2 regions of the Rahnella sp. BIGb0603 genome follow, and region 1 is predicted to be linked to the other one. Evidence: predicted binding sites of a transcription regulator. Region 1 holds the regulator's gene; the other holds the start of a gene.
The links. Region 1 encodes Fur, which represses iron uptake genes when iron is present. Its sites were predicted from a motif close to ATAATAATGAGAACNACTATCAA; they were not measured.

Region 1 (7,454 bases):
GAGGAATTTCTATGCACAAGCACCTTAACAGGGGCAGGGGATCGGCTTACCTGAAACCTGTGATGTACACGCTGGCTGGCACTTTGTTGGGCGGCGGAATGATGTTCCCTGAAGAGGCCAGAGCGGCTGGCTTTATTGATGATTCGACGCTGACCGGCGGTGTGTATTACTGGCAGCGCGAACGCGACCGCAAAGATTTGAACAAAACCAAAGAAGAAACCCGCCCTGACGGCACAAAAGTCACGGTGAATAACCCCGATTACGATAAATACGCCACCAACCTTTCGCACGCGACCGCCAACCTGAACCTTGATTTCTCTTCCGGCTATGCCTGGGACATGTTCGGTATCGACGTCGCCGCATTTACCGCGATCGAATTAGCCGAAGCCAGCGACAGCGGTCATCCGAACGAAATCGCGTTCTCCTCCAAAAACCATGCGTATGACGAAGACTATTCCGGCGATAAAGGTGGCGTCAGCCTCTACAAAGCGGCCGGTAAATTCAAATACGGCGGATTCTGGGGCCATGCTGGTTACATTCAGCCCACCGGACAAACGCTGATCGCCCCGCACTGGAGCTTTATGCCGGGTACCTATCGCGGTGCCGAAGCCGGGTATAAACATGATTTTGGCGATCCGGGCGAACTGAGTTTCTCCTACATGTGGGCAGATGAATACAAATCGCCGTGGCATCTGGAGATGGATGATTTCCGCCAGAACGACAAGAAAACCGGTGTTTCCTATATCCACTCGCTGGGTGCGAAATACGACTTCAAAAATGATCTCGTACTGGAAGCGGCATTCGGTCAGGCAGAAAGTTACGTCGATCAGTACTTCGCCAAAGCGTCGTACAAAATTGATCTGATGGGCAATCCGCTCACCACCAGCTACCAATTCTATGGTGCGGAAGATCGTATCAGCAACCAGAACGATCCGAACAGCCTGTATGACGGTCTGGCCTGGTTGCAGGCACTGACTTTCGGTTACACCACCGGCCAGTTCAACTGGCGTCTGGAAGGGACGATGGTCAAAGCTGAGGGGAATCAGGGTTATTTTTTACAACGCATGACCCCGACGTATTCTTCTTCTAACGGACGTCTTGATGTGTGGTGGGACAACCGTTCTGACTTCAACGCCAACGGCGAAAAAGCGGTGTACGCAGGCGTACTTTACGATCTGGCGAAATGGGATCTGCCGGGCTTCGCAGTGGGCGGTTCTTATGTTTACGCGTGGGATGCCAAACCGAGTACCAATCCAATCTATGATCAGAGCCAGCGCCTGAAAGAAAGTGCCTGGAGCCTTGATGCGCTGTACACCATTCAGGAAGGGCGCGCGAAAGGTACGCTGTTCAAACTGCATTACACCCAGTACGACAACCACTCGGATATCCCGAGCTGGGGCGGCGGGTACGGCAACATTTTCCAGGATGAAAAAGACGTGAAATTCATCGTTATCGCTCCATTCACTATTTTCTGAGGTCGCTATGTCGATGAAAAAATTACTGATGATTGTGGTTTCCTCCGTTGTGCTGGCAGGTTGTGCGCCAACCGCGGATCAGGCTCAGATTTCTCAAACGCGTGAGGCATACAGCGCGTGTATTAATTCGGCAGAAGGCAATCCGGACAAACTGGCCTCCTGTCAGGTATTGCTGAACAAGCTCAAACAGGAAAAAGCCCACCAGAAATTTGCGGAACAGGAAACGGTTCGTGTGGTGGATTATCAGCGCTGTCTGACGGCGCGTAAGACCGGTGACGGGCAGGCGTATGCGGCGGATTGCGGCAAGATCTGGCAGGAAATCAAAGCCAATAACGCACCTAATCCGGTTAACTAAAAGCAGGGATCTGAAACAAGCACCATCATGGAACGCAAAACCCCGGCTTGCCGGGGTTTTGCGTTTTAACTCTCATCCTGGAACACAGACATAAAAAAACCGCCTTTCAGCGGTTAATTTATTCGGACTGACCGTGCAGATTACTGCGCAGGTTTGTCATTGTGCAAAGATTCATCTTCGCGGCAATCGCCCGCTTCACAGTGTCCGTACAGATACAGACTGTGGTTGGTCAGTTTAATACCGTGTTTCTTCGCAATCTCACGCTGACGGCCTTCAATGTATTCGTCGCGGAATTCAATAACGCGGCCGCAATCAAGGCAGATCAGGTGATCATGATGATGTTGCTGAGTCAGTTCGAAAACAGACTTGCCGCCTTCGAAGTTATGACGGGTGACGATACCGGCATCATCAAACTGGTTAAGAACACGGTAAACCGTGGCCAGACCAATTTCTTCGCCCATATCAATCAGTTGCTTATAAAGATCTTCCGCACTAACGTGATGACCTTCCGGCGCTTGCAGCACTTCCAGGATTTTGAGGCGCGGAAGCGTGACTTTTAAGCCGGCTTTCTTCAGTGCGGTGTTGTTGTCAGTCATGCGGATTCAGTCCTGTTACTATGTGCTAATCAAGTTGAGGCATGCAGCCTGTGGCATCGGCGGCACAAAAATTTGTCGTTTAAGGATTCTTCGTTTAAGGGAAGTGTGCCGATTCTCAAAAACGTAGCCTGTTAATAAAGATCACAAAATGCCTGTCACATTCAATAATGCAACGACTTGATCGATAGAAAAAACAGATGAACTCAGTGTACCTTGATACCACCGAAAGTTACAATTTTGTAGCGGTTAAATTGTTAATTTCAGTAATAGTTTGGCCCTTCAATTGTAGAATAAATCCTCAGGGCCAACAGGGTTTTTAGCCAATAATTTCTGAAAGGCTCAGTTCTTCTGTGATCTGTTTGACCCATGCATCAACACGTTCGTTGGTCAGTTCCGGCTGACGATCTTCGTCAATTGCCAGCCCGATGAAGTGCGTATCATCAGCCAGACCTTTTGAAGCTTCGAAGTGATAGCCTTCAGTTGGCCAGTGACCTACGATCACCGCGCCGCGTGGCTCGATGATGTCACGCACGGTACCGAGCGCATCACAGAAGTATTCGGCATAGTCTTCCTGGTCGCCGCAGCCAAACAGCGCAACCAGCTTACCTTCGAAATCTATCTCTTCCAGCGTCGGGAAAAAGTCGTCCCAGTCACACTGCGCTTCACCGTAATACCAGGTTGGAATACCGATCAGCAAAATATCGAATTTTTCCAGATCCTCTTTGCTGCTCTTCGCAATGTCATGCACCTCTGCAACATCTTTACCCAATTGCTTCTGGATCATTTTCGCGATGTTTTCGGTGTTACCTGTATCGGATCCAAAGAAGATACCTACTACGGCCATAAGATTACCTAACCTCTTGTTCTTAATGAAGTGCTCTGCATTGCAGGCAATAATAACGCAGATGATAGCAAACTCGCGCGGCGGAGAATATGTTTCAGCTCGCCTTCTTAACTGGTGAATAAGTTTATCGGGCAATCTTTTTAAGTGTTATCGCCTTCGTGTGCTTTTAATAACCTCAAACTTATTGAGGGCAAAAGCAAAATTAAGAAATAATTCCCGCCACTCCTTAAGTTTGCCCGTTGAACGCCGATAGATGATGCGAGAGGAATCTCAACATAATAAAGAAATCGATGCCCGGAGAGGTGTTCAAACATGTCCGGGGGCAAACGCCTGCTGGCTACCTGTCTTGATTCTCCGCATCCCCGTCAATCCTCAGACCAGAAACAGTCCTGTTTCGAGAGAGGCATATCGTGCAGTTTTTAAAAAATATTACCATCAGGGCCGCATTATTAACGATTCTGGGCATTTTTTGCGTCATGTGGGCGAGTGTGTCTATTTACACCGTCACCTCCCTGAATACGCTGACTCAGAACACCCAAAACAGTACCGAACTGGTCAACAATATGGCGCTGATCAATAAAGGAAATGATCAGTACTTTCGTACCGTGACACGTTTAAGTCGTGCCGTGGGGCAGCTCCAGGCGGATCCGTCAAAAGGGCAGGAAATTTTTGATACGGCAAAACAGTCACTCGATGGTCTGTCACAGGCGCTGGCGAGTTTCAAAACGGCTCCGCATCCGGGATTAGATGAAGCGTCAGTTCAGGAACTGGTCTCCAGTTGGGAAAGTCTGGTCGCGCAAGGCGTTACGCCGTTATATTCAGCGGCCATCGGCAAAAATTTCGATGCCTATAATCAGCTGGCGAACGATACCGTTCCAGCGCTGAGCCGCAATTTTGGTGCCTCAATGACGAAAGTCAGCGGGCAGATTGCGGTCGATTTCGAGGCGGCGCAGACCAAATCAAACCATCTGACTTATTACAGCAAAGTTATTCTGCTGACGGCTTTTTCTCTCGGCCTGCTTATTTTGCTGCTGACCGACCGTTATCTGGTGATGGCACTGGTGAAACCGCTGGATAAAATCCGCGATCATTTCGCCGTAATTGCCAGCGGCGACCTGACGCATTATCTGGAAGAGTTCGGCAAAAACTGCGCGGGTAAACTGATCCCGTTGCTCAACGTTATGCAGTCCAGTCTGGAAAATACCGTTCAGACCATCCGCAACTGTACCAACCACATCTATCAGGGCGCGTCCGAAATCTCTGCCGGGAATAATGATCTGTCTTCCCGAACCGAAGAACAGGCGTCTGCACTGGAAGAAACGGCAGCCAGTATGGAAGAACTGACTGCAACGGTAAAACACAACGCAGACAATGCGCATCACGCGAGCCAGCTGGTGATGGAAGCGTCTTCTACCGCGCAAAAAGGCGGTAACATTGTGGCTGACGTCGTCAGCACCATGAAAGATATCTCCGGCAGCTCGAAGAAAATTGCAGAGATCACCTCGGTTATTAACAGCATTGCCTTCCAGACCAACATTCTGGCGCTGAATGCCGCGGTAGAAGCCGCGCGCGCAGGCGAACAGGGGCGTGGATTCGCGGTGGTTGCCAGTGAAGTCCGAAATCTGGCCCAGCGCAGTGCGCAGGCGGCGAAAGAAATCGAATCACTGATCAGTGAATCCGTTTCCCGCGTCGACAGCGGTTCAAAACTGGTGGAAAACGCCGGTCAGACAATGAACGAAGTGGTGCGTTCAATCACGCATGTCACGGATATTATGGCGGAAATCGCTTCGGCGTCTGATGAGCAAAGCAAAGGCATCAGCCAGGTTGCGGTAGCAGTCACACAAATGGACAGCGTAACGCAGCAGAACGCCGCACTGGTGGAACAGGCTTCACACGCGGCGGTTTCGCTGGAAGAGCAGGCTGCATTGCTGAACAACGCCGTCGCGACGTTCAAACTCAAAGACAGTATCACGAATGTCGGAAAACGACCCGCCAGCGTGGTTTCTCAGCCGTTGTTACGGCCTGCAACCGGTGTAATGACATCGAAAAGCAGTGCAAACTGGGAAACGTTCTGAGATGAGAGTTAAGGCGTAAAAGGAAAGAAAACAGGCGGATAACCGGGAGGTTATCCGCTTTTTTATCAGCCTTCCTGACCGTTAAGATGCGACAGCAACATCTCTTCAATCAGTTCGCTACGACTGATATTGCGTTCTTCTGCCAGCTTATTGAGGGTATCAACAGCATCGGCGTTCATTTTCAGCTCTACGCGACGCAGACCGCTCGCTTTATCGCGGCGTAACTGGTTGCGCTTGTTGATCCTGAGCTGTTCATCACGGGAAAGCGGATTAGTTTTTGGACGCCCCGGACGGCGGTCATCTGCGAACAGATCAATCGTCGTGCGATCCAGTTGTTCTTTTGCCATAGGTAGCGGTACAACCAGGGAAGTTTTTACATCGGAAAACGGCAAGCCGATTCCTGACGAGCGTTTCACACATTTCGGGCTAAGAAACCCTGACCCAATTTACCCCCCGTAACTCACTTCGAGTAAAACGGGGCGGCAAAATTATAGCGCGCAATCATACACTGGCGCGCCTGGGGTTCACAACGCCTGATTGCCCTGATTTCACGTTAACTTTCGAAGTTGTGCAGACTTTTTGCACAATTTATCCCCAGGATGTTAAACCGACGGCGAATCGATGAAACGATGCACAGCGCGCAGGACGGCGTCGGGTTTTTCTGCGTGCACCCAATGACCGGCTCCGGCGACTACATAGGCTTTTGCCTGCGGGAACTGGCGGCCAATATCTTCGCGATACGCATCCTGCACATAAGGCGAATCCCCGCCACGGATGAACAGCGCCGGACGATCCGACGCCGGAACCTCTTCCCAGCCGACAATTTTGGCATACTCGTTCAGCAGAACCGGCACATTGAAGCGCCATTCTCCCTGCTGGAAGGATTTCAGCAGAAACTGAATCACCCCGTCTTCCTTTATATACTCACGCATACATTCGGTAGCGGAGGTACGGTCGCGCAATCCGGCCCCGGTGACGGCATTAATCGCAGCAAAAATCTCATCGTGACGGCGCACGTGATAATCCACTGGCGCGATATCAATGGCGATGAGCTTCTCAATTCTGTCGGGAATCAGCGCCGTCAGCGCCATAGCCGCTTTCCCGCCCATGGAATGGCCGATTACGATGAATTTTTGGAAACCGACTTCATCTAACGTTTCCATTAAATCCTGCGCCATTGCGGCGTAAGACATCTCCGGCGAACGCCCGGATTGCCCGTGATTACGCAAATCAACCTGCAACACTCTATGCTGTTGTTTCAGGTCGCGGGCGAGAACGCCCAGATTATCAAGGGTTCCGAACAGTCCGTGGATCAGGAGAACCGGCAGCGCATCGCTGCCAGCGACTTCAGGTTCTTGCAGGCGATAATGTAATTTCATGGCGAAGTTCATACAGATAAACAATCTCATTAGGTTATCATGAGTAGCGGATGATTTTTTTAAAACAGAAAGTTTCTGCCAGATGCCTGAGTGGGATTTGACAACGTGGAACAGAAGGCGAAGGCAGCGAAAACGGGAAGTAATCTGCTTTTTGCTTAGCGACGCAATTCACCTGTTCGTAAACGCGTAGAAATTTGTATAATCCTTTTGAATGAATTTAGTAGAAAAAACAGTACTGGATAAAGATGAAAACTATTGAGGTTGACGAAGAACTCTACCGCTACATTGCCAGCCACACGCAAGCAATCGGTGAAAGTGCGTCTGATATTTTGCGCCGTATGTTGAAATTTACTGCTGGCCAGACCGCTCCTGCCGCGCCAGTAACATCCGCCGTTATTGCCGGGACCGTCGCACAGGAAAAACCTGTTGCCGCCGCCGCGCCGACGTCGCGTGATAAAGTCCGCGCCGTTCGCGAACTGTTACTGTCTGACGAATATGCAGAGCAGACCAAAGCGGTTAACCGCTTTATGCTGATCCTGTCGACCTTGTATTGCCTGAACCCAAAAGAATTTGCCGCTGCGACCGATTCACTTCATGGCCGCACGCGTACCTATTTTGCCGGCGACCAGCAAACCCTGCTGCAAAACGGCATTCATACCAAGCCTAAACACGTTCCCGGAACGCCGTATTGGGTTATTACTAACACCAACACAGGTCGCAAACGCAGCAT
Region 2 (7,454 bases), on a different contig from region 1:
CGCATTGTGCGCTGCTGGAGGAACCGGCGGCTAAGCTGGTCGAGGCGTTTAAAGAGATTCATATTTCCCGCCCGACCTGCGGTTATCTCAGCGGAACGACCGGGCGCGTGTACTGGCAGCCGGAAAAAATTGCCGACGATCTGGCGATGAATATGGCGCGTACCGTGAACTGGCGTGATGCCATGGTTGCGGCTTATCAGCGCGATGTGCGGCTGGCGATTGAAATGCCGCCGGGCGCAGTGCTGACTGGCCTCACCCGACGCGCGATGGAGCAGGGCGAGGCGCTGTCTTTGTGCCAGTCAGGGATGCAGGTTGCGGGACGTCTCGCAGCGCGGCTGCGCGAAAACGAACGCTGATTAAAGGCATGATAGGTTGGGGGGGAAACGCGTTGCGCTGTTTGATAATTGCGCAGCGTGCTAATGTCTAACCACTCTGAACGAAGGGATATCATGCCAGTTTTAATTCGCGGGGATTCGCAAATGATCGTGCTTGAAAGATCGTACAGTCCGGCCACTCTGGCCAGACGGTTTGAAGTCATTGATGAAATACGTTTCAACAACATAGATATGTTGGTCATCTATGATGAAAAAATTCCATTTATCGCCATTGCCGAAGCACAAACCAGAACCGATAACCGGGGGGAAAACCGACACCATGTGGTGGCTACTCTGGAACTTGCCCGCAGGGAAAATAGCGATGAAATGCTCGAGGTGCGTCAGTTTTGGGAAGACGACAAAGCGTTTCAGGTGGAAGGTGTGGTGGTTAACTCCGGAATGCGCGATTACCGTTTAGCGACATTGCTGTATGAAACGCTGGTGGTAAAAAAGCATCTTACATTGATGAGTGATAACGATCATTACACCGGGGGTCGCGCCCTGTGGAAGCGTCTTGCTCAGGATTCAGCCGGATTATTGGTTTTCATACTCGATACAGAGAAAGGGCAATTTTACCCTTATGACGGTTCGAAAATGCGTTATGACGGCGTGAGCATTCCGGAATCTGCCATCTGGAGTTCCCATCCGGATCAAACGCACTGGCCGGTCGTGTTGATTGCGCAAAACAACAAGCGTCTGTCAGCGCTTTCTGCTCGCTAGCGCGTACATCCGGCTTTCAGCGGCGAGGGCGAGAAGATTAGGATCGTGCTCGCGGCTGTGCGGGAAGACCAGCGAAATGGTCTGACGCATCTGATAGGCTTCAGCCAGCGGCAGGAGTTTCACCGTATTTTCATACACACCTTTCATTCTGCCGGGAATGAGCGTGTAGCCAACACCCGCCTGTACCAGACTCAGCATTGAAAAAATATCGTTTACCCGTGTGACAATGTCCGGCTCAAAACCGGCGACCTGAAAGGCTTCCTGAAAGCCGTGGTAAGTGGCGAATCCTTCGGCCAGGGAAACGAATTTTTTCTGCTTAAAATCGCGCAAATCAGCCGTGCCTTCGCAGGCCAGTTCTGCGCTGGCAGGGGCGGCGAGGAAAATATCGTCCTGAAACAACGGCAGCTGATCGTAGCGCTGGGCATCCACGCTCGAATCACTGGTCGAAATCAGAATGGCATCCAGCAGGCCGTCTTCCAGCTTTTGCAGCAAATCATTATTGGAGCCCATCACCAGTTCCAGTTCAAGCTCCGGTCTGCGCAGTTTCAGCCCCATGATCAGGCGCGGGATGGTTTCCAGCGTCAGCGAATACAGCGTGCCGACTTTCAGACGTTTATCGCCAAAACCCGCGGCGCGCTGCGTGGCCTGAATGCCGTGTTCCATCTGCTCAATCACCTGCGTGGCATGTTCCAGTAACGCTTCGGCGGCGGGCAGCGGCAACAGATTACGTCCGCGATGGATAAACAACGGGCAGCGCAAACCTTCCTCCAGAGAATGCAGGGCGCGATGCACACTGACGCTGCTCAGGCCGAGTTGTTCGGCTGCGCGGGTGATGTTCTGCTTTTCCATGTAAGCGAGGAAAATTTCAAGTTTACGGAAGGTGATTTCACTGTCGATCATGCAGGCTCCTGCGGCGCTTTGATGGCCGTTGTGGCCTGCCGATGATAACTGAATAGCCGCAGCGCGACTATTCAGTAAGGGCGAAAGCCCGGTGTCAGAGGACGACGTGTCTTAATTAATGAGCGTATAGGAAACCGTCAGGCATTTTTTGCCGTCGGCGCAGCTTTTACAACTGCCGCTCAGACAGCTGTCATCGGCTTCGATGGCTTCCGCTTTTCGCATCGCCACCAACCGTTCGAGCATGGCCTGCACCAGCGGCCGCGGCGCGTTGAGTAGCTGGCTAAGCTGGCGGGCATCTGCCCGGCCAGCCAGTGCGAGAGAATCACGAACCTCAATCAGCGTAGTCATCGTATCTCCTAGTGGCAGTCGTTGCCGGTCGCCGGTTCGCAACAGGCCGCAACATTACGCGGCTGCAAATGAACGCTGACACGGCTGCGAGCTTTGCGCAGGCAGGTAAGAACGATAGCGTTAAACAGCAAAACGATAAGTATAACGCCCGAACTGTACGCCGGATGGTTGCTGAAAGTAGCCACCTGATAGAACAGGGTCGCCAGGGAATACGCCACGTTCAGTCCCCAGAAGATTGAGAACGTCATCCAGCTGCGGCTGGTTTCGCGGGCAATCGCGCCCATGACCGACACGCAAGGCACGTACAGCAGCACGAAAATCAGATAGCTGTAAGCCGAAATGGCGGTACCAAATTTTGTGCTCATCACGCCCATCGAACTGACACCCATTTCTCCGTCGCCTTTACTGGCTTCGATCGGGTTAGAAAGCACGCTGACGCTGAAGGTGTCTTTCAGGCCCTGCCACGTTTCGTTCACGGCACCCCCGAGTTCAGCGAGCAGATGGAAGTTTGCTGCGTCGAATTCCTCATTGTGGATATGTTCTGCGGTGTACAGCGTATTGAGCGTACCGACGACCACTTCTTTCGCCATCGCGCCGGTCACCAGGCCAACCGTCGCCTGCCAGTTATCGGCGTGCACGCCCATCGGTGCCAGCACCGGCGTCAGCACTTTACTGACCGAAGCCAGCGCGGAGTCATTGATGTTATCCACCGCCTGACCGCTGAAAGAGAAGCTGTTTAGTGCGCCGATAAAAATACTCGCAATCACAATGACTTTACCGGCGCGCAGCACGAAACCTTTCAGACGCTGCCAGGTTTGCAGTAACAGACTTTTCAGATGGGGAACGTGATACACCGGCAGTTCCATGACAAACGGCGACGCTTCACCGCGCATGATGGTGTATTTGAGCAGCAGGCCGGTGAGGATGGCGACGACAATACCCAGCAGATACAGTGAGAAGACGACGGACGCGCCGTCCTGCCCGAAGAACGCCGCAGAGAACACGGCGAAAATTGCCAGTCGTGCGCCACAGGACATAAACGGCGCCATCATGACGGTGATCAGACGTTCGCGGGGCGCATCCAGCGTACGGGCACCCATAATGGACGGCACGTTACAGCCGAAACCGACAATCAGCGGCACGAAAGATTTACCCGGCAGGCCAAGCGACTGCATCAGGCGGTCCATCACAAACGCTGCGCGGGCCATATAACCTGAGTCTTCAAGGAAGGAAAGGAACAGATACATCATGCCGATTTGCGGCACCAGCGGGAGCACGGTGTTGATACCACCACCGACGCCCTGAGCAAGGAAAATGGTCAGCCACTGCGGGAAGTGCAGGGTGAAGCCCACCCATTGCATCCCCTGAATGAAAATTGCTGCGGAGCCGATGTCGAAAATCGGTTGCAACGCGCCGCCGATATTAATCGCCAGCACGAACATCAGGTACATCACCAGCAGGAAGATGGGTACACCGAGGAAACGGTTGAGGATCACGCGATCCAACACCTGCGTCAGTTTGTTGGGCGCGGTGAGGTGCGAGTTACTGACGTCCGCGCACAGCGACGCAATGCTCTGATAGCGCGCGTCAGCAATCAGCAGCGCCGGATCTTCCAGCTTTTGCTCCGCCAGACGGGCTTTCACCTGCGGCAATAATCCCTGTGCATTACCTGCGTGCGTCTGGCTGTAAATATCCCCTTCGAGGATTTGCAAAGCCAGCCAGCGACGCTGTTGCAGCGCCATGTCCTGCGGCATTTCTGCGGCCAGCACGTCCACTTCCTGTTGCAGCACCGGATGATATTTCACGCGTTCAAGCTTTGCCACTTGCGGCAATGCGTCGATGGCGGCTTTCAGTTCTTTGATACCACTGGCGCGGGTAGAAACCAAAGCAATAACCGGACAGCCAAGGCGTGCAGACAGCGCCGGGATATCAATATTGATGTTCTGGATTTTGGCGATGTCGAGCATGTTCAGTGCGACGATGCAGGGCACACCCAGCTCGAGAAGTTGCAGTGTCAGGTATAAATTGCGCTCAAGGTTTGAGGCATCCACGACGTTAATCATCAGATCCGCGTCGCCGCTCAGAATGTAATGGCAGGCAATTTGCTCATCGAGCGAGGTTTGTTCGGAAATGGTGGTCAGCGAATAGGTACCGGGCAAATCGACCAGCGTAATCTGGTGATCTGCGGTGGCGAACTGGCCTTCTTTACGTTCGACGGTGACACCAGCCCAGTTCCCGACACGCTGGCGTGAACCGGTTAACTGGTTGAAAAGAGTCGTTTTACCTGAGTTTGGATTTCCAATCAGGCCAATAGTCAGTGCTTTCATACGTTCAGATCTACGTGTGAGAAAGGGAAAAAACGCGGAAAACCTTCAGAGGCCGCGCTAAACAATCTTGCAAAAAGCATTCATCAGTAAAAATCAGGCCAGCATCTCAAGCTTGAGCAGGTCGAGGTCTTTTTTGCGCACGACCAGACTGGTGCGGCGGGTTTCGATTTGCACCGGATCGCCCATCGGCGCTACGCGGATGATGTTGAAGAATGACCCCGGAAGCATACCGAGAGACAGCAGTTTCTGACGATAAGCCGGGCTGATTTCATGAGAAAAGCCGGTGATTTTGTAAGCACGTTTTGATTGAAGTTGCATAGTTCCTCGCGAAGCGTTCAGGCATTTATGGGGCCGCGTGACAAATGTTACGCCGCGCTTCCATGCCCGTTGATCTCACTTAACTGCGATTATTGTGGCAAAAAGAATTGCTCAGAAATTGTCCCTGGTGCGAAATTGCCAGCCTTTGGCTGACGGCGTATTGAATACGCAAAGAAGTACAAACGAGAATAGTTATCATAATTAGTACGCATGTGGAGACAAAAGAAAAGAGGTTGACCTCTTCACGGGTATCTCCACCGCGAGGCTATGCTATGCCTGTGGGACATCTGTTTTATTGATTTACCTCAGTGATTGATTCATTAGGATTGAGTTTAAAAAGTGTCGAAAAAAGATACATAAAAAAAGCCGCTGGTTATCAGCGGCTTTCGTTTGATAGGTGAAAAGGTAGAAATTAGCGTTTTTTACCCATCGCGGCGGCCAGCGCATCGGCCATCGCATTATTGCCCGCTGGCGCGGCATTGCGGCCCGCCGGTTTGTTGGGTGTATGACGTTTCTGATTGTCGCGTGACTCTGAAGCTGGCGCGGCAGAACGGCGTGCAGGCGCTTCACCCGGTTGTTCGTCCAGACGCATGGTCAGCGCGATACGTTTGCGCTGCAAATCAACTTCCATCACTTTGACTTTAACGATATCGCCGGCTTTCACCACGGTGTGCGGATCTTCGACGAATTTGTTCGCCAGTGAAGAAATGTGTACCAGTCCGTCCTGATGAACGCCGATATCCACGAACGCACCGAAGTTGGTGACGTTAGTGACCGAGCCTTCAAGGATCATGCCCGGCATCAGGTCATTCATGGTTTCCACGCCATCGGCAAAGGTCGCGGTTTTGAACTCAGGACGCGGATCGTGCCCCGGTTTTTCCAGCTCTTTGATGATGTCAGTAACGGTCGGTACGCCGAACTGCTCGTCAGTGAATTCGCTGGCTTTCAGGCTGCGCAGCACATTCGAATCGCCCATCAGCTCTTTCAGCGCCAGCTGCGTCGCCGCCAGAATCCTTTCGACCACCGGATAGGTTTCCGGGTGAACCGTTGAAGCGTCCAGCGGGTTATCGCCGTGGTTAATACGCAGGAAGCCCGCGCACTGTTCGAAGGCTTTTGGCCCCAGACGGCTGACTTTCAGCAGTTGTTCACGGTTGCGGAACTGACCGTTTTCGTCGCGCCAGTTAACGATATTCTGCGCCATCATGCGGGTCAGACCGGCCACGCGGGTCAGCAGTGGAACGGACGCCGTATTGAGATCCACGCCCACCGCGTTCACGCAGTCTTCGACCACGGTATCGAGTTTTTTCGCCAGCAGGCTCTGGCTGACGTCGTGCTGATACTGGCCGACACCAATGGATTTCGGGTCGATTTTCACCAGTTCCGCCAGCGGATCCTGCAACCGGCGCGCGATAGAAACTGCGCCACGGATGGAAACATCCAGATCCGGGAATTCCAGCGCCGCCAGTTCGGAAGCGGAATACACCGACGCACCGGCTTCACTCACAATCACTTTCTGCGCTTTTACCGCCGGGAACTGTTTTTGCAGCTCGAGGAAGAAACGCTCAGTCTCGCGGGAAGCGGTACCGTTACCGATAGCCACCAGTTCGACATTATGTTTGATGCACAGCGCAGCAACCTGTTGTGCCGCTTTCGCTGCCTGACCGGTATGGGGATAAACGGTATCGATATCCACCAGTTTGCCGGTGTTATCCACAACGGCGACTTTCACACCGGTACGTAAACCCGGATCGAGGCCCATGGTGGCGCGCATTCCGGCCGGTGCGGCCATCAGCAAATCATGCATATTGCGGGCGAAAACGTTAATCGCTTCATCTTCGGCGCGTTCACGCACTGTGCCCATCAGCTCGGTTTCGAGGTGCAGCAGCACTTTGATGCGCCACGTCCAGTTCACCACCGCGCGACGCCAGACGTCGGCAGGCGCGTTGTTTAGCCGCAGGCCAAGATGGTCGATAATAATTTGTTCGGCGTAACTTTCTTTCGGCGGTTCGTCATGCTGCGGATCGGCATTCAGCGCCAGCTGTAAGACGCCTTCGTTGCGGCCGCGGAACATGGCCAGCGCACGGTGGGAAGGCACCTGAGAAATCGGCTCGTGGTGATCGAAGTAATCGCGAAATTTCGCGCCTTCCTGCTCTTTGCCATCGACCATGCGGGAGGTCAGATGAGCGTTTTTCCACAGGTAATCACGGACTTTCGCCAGCAGTGACGCATCTTCAGCGAAACGCTCCATCAGAATGTAGCGGGCGCCATCGAGCGCTGCTTTGGTATCGGCGACGCCTTTTTCGGCATCAACAAATTTAGCGGCGGTGGTTTCCGGCTCGTTCTGCGGTTCATTCCACAGCAGATCGGCCAGCGGTTCCAGCCCCGCTTCGATAGCGATTTGTCCACGCGTGCGGCGCTTCGGTTTGAATGGCAGATACAGGTCTTCCAGTTCGGTTTTGCTCAGCGT

Region 2: the regulator Fur is predicted to act here: its motif matches at 5,170-5,192, upstream of feoA (ferrous iron transporter A).

What each region holds. Positions count from the first base shown of each region.
Region 1 covers NZ_JANUEX010000001.1:780,820-788,273, reverse strand. The annotation lists gene M2403_RS03745 (chitoporin ChiP) at 63-1,475, shown strand; gene chiQ (ChiQ/YbfN family lipoprotein) at 1,489-1,830, shown strand; gene fur (ferric iron uptake transcriptional regulator) at 1,971-2,426, opposite strand; gene fldA (flavodoxin FldA) at 2,743-3,270, opposite strand; gene M2403_RS03725 (methyl-accepting chemotaxis protein) at 3,681-5,345, shown strand; gene ybfE (LexA regulated protein) at 5,411-5,692, opposite strand; gene ybfF (esterase) at 5,948-6,736, opposite strand; gene seqA (replication initiation negative regulator SeqA) at 6,970-7,454, shown strand, end outside.
Region 2 covers NZ_JANUEX010000009.1:86,260-93,713, reverse strand. The annotation lists gene mdcH (malonate decarboxylase subunit epsilon) at 1-356, shown strand, start outside; gene M2403_RS20910 (hypothetical protein) at 450-1,094, shown strand; gene M2403_RS20905 (LysR family transcriptional regulator) at 1,074-1,994, opposite strand; gene M2403_RS20900 (FeoC-like transcriptional regulator) at 2,106-2,342, opposite strand; gene feoB (Fe(2+) transporter permease subunit FeoB) at 2,351-4,669, opposite strand; gene feoA (ferrous iron transporter A) at 4,763-4,987, opposite strand; gene M2403_RS20885 (Tex family protein) at 5,400-7,454, opposite strand, start outside.